3 regions of the Aliivibrio sp. SR45-2 genome follow, and region 2 is predicted to be linked to each of the others. Evidence: predicted binding sites of a transcription regulator. Region 2 holds the regulator's gene; each other region holds the start of a gene.
What was found. Region 2 encodes CRP, which controls carbon source genes, mostly activating them, when cyclic AMP is high. Its sites were predicted from a motif close to TGTGANNNNNNTCACA; they were not measured.
Positions count from the first base shown of each region.

Region 1: the regulator CRP is predicted to act here: its motif matches at 1,579-1,594, upstream of AACV33_RS16740 (NupC/NupG family nucleoside CNT transporter).
Region 3: the regulator CRP is predicted to act here: its motif matches at 1,385-1,400, upstream of cdd (cytidine deaminase).

Region 1 covers NZ_CAWPRC010000179.1:8,680-11,966, reverse strand. The annotation lists gene AACV33_RS16745 (hypothetical protein) at 1-190, shown strand, start outside; gene AACV33_RS16740 (NupC/NupG family nucleoside CNT transporter) at 287-1,492, opposite strand; gene AACV33_RS16735 (LysR family transcriptional regulator) at 1,779-2,714, opposite strand; gene AACV33_RS16730 (hypothetical protein) at 2,849-3,022, opposite strand; gene AACV33_RS16725 (LysR family transcriptional regulator) at 3,119-3,287, shown strand, end outside.
Region 2 covers NZ_CAWPRC010000150.1:127,733-131,019, forward strand. The annotation lists gene hslU (HslU--HslV peptidase ATPase subunit) at 1-703, shown strand, start outside; gene AACV33_RS09500 (OsmC family protein) at 777-1,178, opposite strand; gene crp (cAMP-activated global transcriptional regulator CRP) at 1,424-2,056, shown strand; gene AACV33_RS09510 (DUF1338 domain-containing protein) at 2,141-2,935, opposite strand; gene astD (succinylglutamate-semialdehyde dehydrogenase) at 2,948-3,287, opposite strand, start outside.
Region 3 covers NZ_CAWPRC010000145.1:13,453-16,739, reverse strand. The annotation lists gene sbcB (exodeoxyribonuclease I) at 1-335, shown strand, start outside; gene AACV33_RS07750 (CidA/LrgA family protein) at 332-682, shown strand; gene AACV33_RS07745 (CidB/LrgB family autolysis modulator) at 682-1,356, shown strand; gene cdd (cytidine deaminase) at 1,507-2,415, shown strand; gene AACV33_RS07735 (amidase family protein) at 2,470-3,287, opposite strand, start outside.

The sequences.
Region 1 (3,287 bases), on a different contig from region 2:
TGATGCTGGGTTAAGCGGCGATACCAGCTTCACAAGTTCCGTATTAACTGGAGTGCGATATGAAATGAACGAATGGTCAGATTTAAACATGGCGTATAAATCCACTTGGGTTGATTATGATAATGAAGGCACATTCACTTATAACACCGCGTCTCAAGGTTTCCTTGTTGGTGTTGGATTGTATTTCTAAAGTCTCTACCCTACCTCTTAATAACGCCAAGACTAGCTAAAAAAAGAGGCACTCAATTGAGCGCCTCTGTTCTATTCTATGTGCTGCTGCGTGTTTCTATAAAGAAAGAATCACACCTGCAATCGCGGCACTCATTAAGTTCGCTAATACACCCGCAGTGATTGCTCGGAAACCCATTTTAGCAATGAACGAACGACGCTCTGGCACTAGACTTCCCAAACCACCAATCAAAATAGCCATGGTTGAAATGTTTGCAAAACCGCACAAGGCAAAAGTCACGATAGCCACTGAATGATCACTTAATTGATCTTTCACTTCCATCAATTGGATGAAGGCAACAAATTCATTCACGACGATCTTATTACCAATTAATGAACCCGCAAGGATCGCTTCGTTCCACGGCACACCAAGTAAGAAAGCCACAGGAGCAAATACGTAGCCAAGGATCAATTCAAAGCTCAGATTAAACCCGAATAAATCGCCCACGTGACCTAATAAGCCATTTAGCAATGCAATCACACTCACGAACGCTAATAACGTTGTACCAACAGCGACTGCAATACGTAAACCAGACATTGCACCATCAGCCAATGCTTCAAATACATTAGTTGCGTGATCGATTTCTACCGATGTAATTTCATCGTCATTATTCTCTTCGTCACCCGGTGGCACCATCATTTTTGCCATCAATAAACCGGCAGGTGCCGACATGAATGCCGCAGAGATAAGGAAGTTAAGATCAACACCAAGTGATGCATAGCCAACCATTGTACCGCCTGCCACTGACGCCAAACCACAGGTCATTACCGCGAAGAACTGAGAATCACTCATGTGCTTCAAGTAAGGTTTAACGACAAGTGGTGCCTCAACCATACTTACAAAGATGTTAGCAGTCGCAGCAAGTGATTCTGCACGTCCTGTACCCAATAAGCGTTGTAAGCCACCCCCAATAAAGTTGATCACTTTAGGCATGATACCAAGATGGTAAAGCGCAGAAATAAGGGCAGAGAAGAAGATGATAATACCAAGAACATTAACGGCAAATACAAAGCCGACTTTACCCGTAGCTAAACCACCAAACAAAAAGGCAATGCCCTCTTGTCCATATTCAATAACGCCCGAAACGCCTGCGGTTACTGAGTTTAAAACTTCTTTACCTGCTGGAACGTAAAGTACCAACAGAGCAAATAAAATTTGTAGACCAAACGCCAAAGAAACGGTTCTCAAAGGGATATTACGGCGATCAGTCGAACATAGGTAAGCAAATAGTAAAATGGCAAAAATACCAAGGAAAGATGTCATGATAGAAACCTGTGCTATCGAAAATGAGCCTGCATTCTAATGCGCAAAGGTTTGCGTGCAAGTCGGGTTTGCTAACGCTCTGTTAATGAGACTTAGATCACGCTTTGTGTGATTTTATTAACTCGTTGATTTATAAAATAAGAAGGGAATATATAACGGGTATTGTTGCCATATGGAAAAGATATTTATTTCAAGGCTGATAATAGATTTAAGTCATTGATTAAAAAGGCATCATTGCACTGTATTTAATTTAATCAATGACAATATTGAACGCGTCATACTTTGATTATAACTTAACCCGTTTCATTAACGCTTTGTCCCAATATGGCTGTTGACCAATGTGCTCACGTAAGAAATCAATCACGGCACTTATCTTTCTTGGCAGGTGCTTACGGCTTGGATAAACCGCATAAATTGGCATTTTTTGACTCGCTTTCCAATCAGGTAATAGCTGAATCAATTTGCCATCATTAAACTCATTGGTCAGTAAGTAACTGGCTAAATACGCCACGCCCCACCCTGAAATAGCGGCATCTCTCACCGCTTCAGCTAAATCGACACGGTAATTTCCAGAGACTTTGACACACAGTGTTTCATTGCCTTTGCTGAAATCCCAATTGCTGTAATCACGATAACGACTTTGATACGTTAAACAATTATGCTCTGTTAAATCTTCAGGGTGATGAGGGACGGCTTTATCGATCAAATAATCAGGTGAAGCTGCCAGTACAAAATGCGAATCCGCTAATCGCTGCGCAACATATCCCTCGGGTAAGTCTTCAAAATTGGTCACCCACAAATCCAAGCCTTCTTTAAGCATGTCTGCACGATGATCAAACAAACGAACTTCGACCTGAAGATCTGGATATTGATGACGTAATTTATCTATCGCAGGGATAATGTGCATAGTACCAAAAGACTGTGATAACCCTAAACGCAAGATGCCCGCGACATCATCACGTTCATTATCCATAATGGCACTGGCTTCGGTCATCGCACTGTACATCTTTTCACAATACAAATAGAACTGTTGCCCTGCATCAGTCAGTGTTAACGAGCGTGTCGTGCGCTGTACTAACTTAACGTTAAGCTCTGCTTCTAATATTCCCAGCTGCTTACTCACATGAGAGGTAGATACGCCCATTTGTTTTGCGGCAGCAGTAAAGCTTCCCGCTTTGGCTAGGGCGTAAAATATCACCATTTGGCTGGCACGATCATGCATCTCTCTTGTCCTTTAACTCAAAGGGTATCTGGGCGGCGGATAATAACATCTACTCAGACAGTTAAAATAAATGATAGCAAAAATAATGCATTTAAAATGATTAGACTTAAATTAGAGGGGCTTTTAAACACATTCTAATTCTTTTCAAATGTTGCCGTACTTTTAATCATGAGTGATAAAAGCTCCGTCGATTCAGATTTATTCATCGATCCTTGTATGATGGTTTGGCGACTTTGATTTAAACGAGCTTTTAATTCTTCCATTTCCTTTTGAATCGTACTTGCTGATTTAGCTGCTGAATTTGTCATAATAATACCTATAAACTTCTCATTAAGTTCATGCATTATCATGTGAACTTTTGATACACTCTAGTTGGTTATTATCTGAATAATAGATGGTTGAGTATGTTTAATCTCCAGCAACTTGAAACGCTTGTACTTTGTGTCGAATGCGGTTCATTCTCTGCGGCTGCTCGAAAATTGGGAAAAGCACAATCAGCCGTTAGTACAGCTATCGCAAACCTAGAAATAGATGCAGGAATTGAGATCTTTGATCGTTCCACTCGTATACCCA
Region 2 (3,287 bases):
AACGAAAAAGCGCAAGATGAAAATCAAAGATGCGCTTAAAGCCCTTGCTGAAGAAGAAGGCGCTAAATTAGTCAACCCTGAAGAGCTAAAAGAACAAGCCATATTTAACGTAGAAAATCACGGCATCGTCTTTATTGATGAGATCGATAAAATCTGCAAAGGATCAAATTCTCAATCTGGTGATGTATCTCGCGAAGGCGTTCAACGTGACCTTCTTCCATTAGTGGAAGGCAGCACAGTAAGCACGAAACATGGCATGGTTAGAACTGATCACATGCTATTCATCACATCAGGTGCATTCCAAATGGCGAAACCATCCGATTTGATCCCTGAATTACAAGGTCGCTTACCGATCCGTGTTGAGCTAGAAGCGCTAACGGCAAATGACTTTAAGCGTATTTTAACCGAGCCAAATGCCTCACTAACTGAGCAATACATCGCTCTATTAGCGACTGAAAATGTCAATATCGAATTTACTGAAGATGGTATTAGTCGTATTGCAGAGTCTGCATTTAGAGTTAATGAAACGACAGAGAACATCGGTGCTCGTCGTTTGCACACCGTAATGGAACGTCTAATGGAAGAAATTTCTTATGATGCTTCAGAGAAAGGCGGTGACAGCTTAACGGTAGATGACGCTTATGTAACCTCTCGTTTAGGTGAATTAATTGAAAATGAAGACTTAAGTCGCTTCATTTTGTAATCATTCCCCCTTTTAAAAAAGGCCCGATTCAACACTGAATCGGGCCTTTTTACATTAATTTTTTCAAATGTAATTACGCAATGATTTCCCAACTGTGAGTCATTTCAATACCCGAGCCGAGCATTAAACACACTGAACAATATTTCTGTAAAGAATCTGCCGTCACTCTTTCCACGATCGTAGGATCAAGCTTATCCCCTGTTATCTCAAAATGAATATTTACGTGAGTAAATAATTTTGGTGCCACATCTCGACGAGCACTTGATAGCTTAGCGACACAACCCGTGACCGCTTGATTGGCTGATTTCAAGCCATCAATCACATCAACAGAGCTACATCCTCCCGCCGCCATTAATACCAATTCCATCGGGCTTGGTGCTTTTTCTCCACCATTACCATCCATAACAACAGAGTGACCAGATTGTGATTGACCTAAGAAAGTAAATCCATCAATCCATTTAACTTCAGCATTCATAAAAGCCTCTTTACAACATAAAAGGAAAACTCGTGATCCATTTCACGAAATTGTGCCCTTGGTCGCACTATTCATACGATCAAAGTCAAGAAATCGATTGCGAAACAGGGTATTATTTTATCAATTATCTCAACGAACATGCAGCCTTGTTCCGATAACCATATTCTATAGGCCAAACTGATATTTGGCTCAGTTATTTTAAAATGGACATCGCCTACTTGGCAAACGCAGAGGAAGTATAAAGTATGGTTCTAGGTAAACCTCAGACAGATCCAACATTAGAGTGGTTCTTATCTCATTGTCACATTCATAAGTACCCATCAAAAAGTACTTTGATTCACGCGGGTGAAAAAGCTGAGACTCTTTACTACATCGTAAAAGGTTCTGTTGCTGTACTGATTAAAGATGAAGAAGGAAAGGAAATGATCCTTTCTTACCTTAACCAAGGTGACTTCATTGGTGAACTTGGTTTGTTTGAAGAAGGCCAAGAACGTTCAGCATGGGTTCGTGCAAAAAGTCCTTGTGAAGTCGCTGAAATTTCATTCAAGAAATTCCGTCAACTGATTCAAGTAAACCCAGATATTCTGATGCGTCTTTCTGCTCAAATGGCAACTCGTCTACAAATCACTAGCCAAAAAGTGGGTGATTTAGCATTCCTAGACGTAACAGGCCGTATCGCTCAGACTCTACTGAATCTAGCTAAACAACCAGATGCAATGACTCACCCAGACGGCATGCAAATTAAGATCACTCGTCAAGAGATCGGTCAAATTGTAGGTTGTTCACGTGAAACTGTTGGTCGTATCTTGAAGATGCTTGAAGAGCAAAACTTGATTTCAGCACACGGTAAAACAATTGTAGTTTACGGCACTCGTTAATTTAACGATAACCATAAACAAATAAAAACGCAGCCCATAAGCTGCGTTTTTTTATGAGTAGACTTTACGACCTAAAGACGTAAATTACCCATCGGTACTTTCAAAAATCTTATCCGCAGAAGCCTCAACAAACCCTTGATATAATTCCCCTGTAGGTAAGGCATAACGTTTGGCAAACTCATAAAAACCACCCGGAATATCAAATTCACCCTCAGTAAAGTTTACGGTTACTTTATCAGCCATCGTTGAGGACTGCTCTAAATGAACCTCAGGAGATCCTTTGACTTCTCCACCAACTTCATTAATAGAAAAACCCGCTTTTCGAAGATGTTGATTTACATCCACCACGCTATCAAAACCATCCAACTGATTAACATACACAGTAAAATGATTTGCCCCATAACCATGAGCCGCCAACCAAGAAGCGTATTCACTTTCTTTTGCTAACGTTTCGTACTCTTCATAACTTAATGACCAAGGTCGGCCAGAAGACAAAAAGTCATTACTAACAAAATAGTGGGCAGGCACTTGTTTAACTAACTTATGAATAATATCTTGAGCCTGAACAGAAAGTTCCTCAACTAATAATTCACTAATAAACACTTTAGGCGCTTTTGGATCTGGGTGTTCGAAATGTTGAGCTTTTAATTTTTTAGCAACAAACTCATATTCATCACACGCTTTATAGCCCATCGCTAAAAATGGCGCCGCTAACGTAGATAAACCCACTTTAGATAGATTAAACGTTCTTAATGCGATGTGATCATTAATAATCTCGTCACCGCCAGACAGTAATTGTCGAACCTTCCCAGCAGAAGGAGATAAACGAACGACATAATCTTGCCATAGTGCCGAAAATAAAGAATTCACATTATTCATACTCGTTACCTCTTAAAGAGTTAGTCCTGGAGATAATTGTGCAGGAATTTCACACGCGTCACCTTCCATCGATGCCATTGGATAAGCACAATAATCTGCCGCATAATACGCACTCGGCTTCATATTACCCGATGCACCTGGGCCACCAAATGGCGCATCACCACTCGCACCTGTCAATTGACGATTGCGATTAACGATACCTGCACGAATGTGTTCAACAAAGTATTCCCACTCACTGTCATCCGTCGATACTAGACCCGCAGATAAACCATAGCGAGTGTCATTAGCAAGCTCTACCGCTTCTTCTAATGTCTCATAACGCACGACTTGTAGTAATGGTCCAAAGTATTCT
Region 3 (3,287 bases), on a different contig from region 2:
CTTTACTTTATGATGGCTTTTTCTCTCATGCAGATAAAACAGCCATTGATATGATCCGTCAATCAACGCCTGAACAGCTTATTGATTTTGAACCGAATGTGAGTGATCCTCGTATCAAGCCATTATTGTTCCGCTATCGTGCTCGTAACTTCCCGCACACGTTAAATGAATCAGAACAACTACGTTGGCAAGCGCATCTACAAGATTATTTTGAGACGCACATGTCTGATTACGAAACACGCTTTGAAAGCTTATACCTTGAGTCTGAAGGTAATGAGAAAAAGACTGCGATTCTTCGCGCCGTTTATAATTACGTACAACAGTTAGTATCATGATTAAATATATTTACTCTTTTGCTTGGATCTTTGCTTCTTTGTTTGCAGGAAATGGCATTCAATCTTGGTTATCCATATCGGTACCCGGCAGCATTATTGGGATGCTGATATTATTTACCGCCATGGTGGTTGGTGTCTGTAAGCCAGATTGGACGGCCACTGGCTGTCAGTTCTTTATGCGTAATATGTTAATCTTATTTATTCCAATTTCGGTTGGTTTAATGACGCATTTCGATTTACTGCTGACCAATGCAATACCCATTATTGTCAGCACTGCTGGTGGTTCGCTATTAGTGCTCGTTTGTCTTTCATTATTTATTGATCGCCTTGAAAGAGGTAAGCACTAATGTGGGTAATTCTGACTGTTATTGTTTTCTATTCTGCTCGTTGGTTTGCAAAGCGCTACCCTCACCCATTAAATAACCCTCTATTGTTGAGTGTTATGATTGTTATTCCCATTTTAATGGCATTAAAAGTGCCTTATGAAACTTACTATGCTGATAATGCGTTTTTAAGTTATTTGCTTCAACCTGCTGTTGTCGCGCTCGCTTATCCATTGTATGAGCAGCTTCCGCACATACGCGAAAATTGGAAAATCATTCTACTTGCTTGTAGTGTTGGTTCTCTTTTTTCTATGCTGTCTGGTGCATTTTTGGCAGTATGGATGGGCGCTGATATGCAGCTAGTGGCAAGTATTCTTCCTAAATCGGTGACTACACCGATTGCGATGGCTATTTCATCTCAACTTCAAGGTGAAGCCGCTATTGCTGCTATTTTGGTTTTGTTAGCAGGTTTAATGGGCGCTATATTCGCTTACCCAATTTACAACTTAATTGGCATAAAAAGTTCACTGGCCCGTGGCCTTACCATGGGTAACGTGTCTCACGCGCTAGGCACGGCTCAAGCGGCTGAAGTCAACCCTCAAGATGCGGCATTTAGCTCGTTGGCCTTGGTTATCTGCGGGATAATTACTTCGCTTGTGGCTCCAATCATTTACTCATTAATGCTAATGATGCAGTAACTACTGAGTAAAATATCACCAAATATGGTGTGACCTCTCTCTCAATGATGTAATTAATGAAAAATTGCATCATTGAGTGTGAGATTGATCTATGTTTCATTTCTTATTCCCTCTAAAATGATCCCATAAAACTTAAGAAGGATCATACAAATGACCACTCTACATAAGAACGCCCTACAACAACGCTTACAAGAAGCCATGGATGCCCTTCCTTCTTCTCTCAATACAGCGATCACCCCTTTAGTTAATGACCAATTCACTGGTGTTATCACTAAAGATAAATTCCAAGCATTATTGGCTCAAAGTCAATTAACGGATAAAGAATTAAGATTGGCGCTGCTTCCCTTAGCCGCGGCATTTTCTGTTGCTCCTATTTCTAATTTCTATGTTGGAGCGATTGCTCGCGGCACCTCTGGACACTTATATTTTGGTGCCAACATGGAATTCAGTAATGTTCAATTAGGCCAAACCATTCATGCTGAGCAATCTGCAATCAGTCATGCATGGATTCATGGTGAAACAGGGATTTCAGACATCACGATCAACTTCAGCCCATGTGGGCATTGTCGTCAATTTATGAATGAGCTAACAACGGCCGATTCATTAATGGTGCAATTACCAGAACGTGATGAAAAATCTCTGCAAGCGTATTTACCAGAATCGTTTGGTCCTAAAGACTTAGGTGTTGAAGGTGGTTTGTTAGCCACAACATCACATCAACTGAGCTTTGAATCGACATCTCCATTACTAATGCAAGCATTCGATGCTGCAAATCGTAGCCACGCCCCTTATTCAAAAAACTTTAGTGGTGTCGCTTTAGAAATGAATAACGGTAATATCTACCACGGTATGTACGCGGAAAACGCAGCATTTAACCCGAGTTTACCCCCACTTCAAGTGGCATTAGTTCACGCGAATATGTCTCGCGAAGCCTTGTCTGAAATCAAAAAAGCGGCATTGGTTGAAGATCACAAAGGGGCAATCAGTCATTTAGCGATTACGACCTGTACTCTTAAAGATCTGAGTCCAAACATGATATTAGAATACGTGTCTTTATAGATTTTGACTTAAAAAAATAGAGGATGCATCAGCCTCCTCTATTTTTATCTCTGTTTATTGGTTCCCTTTCCATCGAATAGCCGCATCAATTAATTGTCTATCCATTCCTTTTTTACCGATTAATGACACTCCCCAAGGTGAATTATTCACAGTAAACCACGGAAGATGCAATTGAGGTAAATCAGCTAAACTGGCTAGTGATGTGTATTTTAATATCAATGAGTTAAGTTTGTATAACTGCTCATCCGTTGCCGTTTCTGGTGGGGCAATGTTAGCGGTCGTTGGCAGTAGCAACAGTGTTTTTTCATCTAAAAGTGACTCTAAAACCGATTTAACAAGATCCCTTTGCTCTAGGGCAATTCGCTCATCTTTGTACTTTAATGAAGATAACCATTTAAGTTGCATTTTAATTTCATTACTGAGCATTGGGTGGTTTTTTTCAACCCACGGTTCTATGTTACGTAGCCCTCTTGTCGCGGTAATGACTTTAAAACTTTCGGCAGCTTTCATGGTTATTATTTTACTGATCGCTTTACTACGAACGACTTTATAAGGGGATGCCTCAAGTAATTGTTCTAGTTTTGCCTTTGCTTCTTCTGGAACATCAAGAAACAAGCTGTCTAGCACGACAATACGATCGACCGTCATTAATGGAGACATCGGAGTTAATGTCGTTGCGACTTTTCTAATGTCCGACAAACTCTTCGCAACCCAGCCTAAAGAGGTTTCTTCTTTTGCAATGCAATAAACCCCCTTCATATTAGCGGCACAAGAAGACGATTTAAAACCATATAAACCAGCGTATACCGCAGGGACTCGTATTCCACCACTTAAATCCGTGCCTAAGCCGATATCAGCCAAGCCATTCGCGA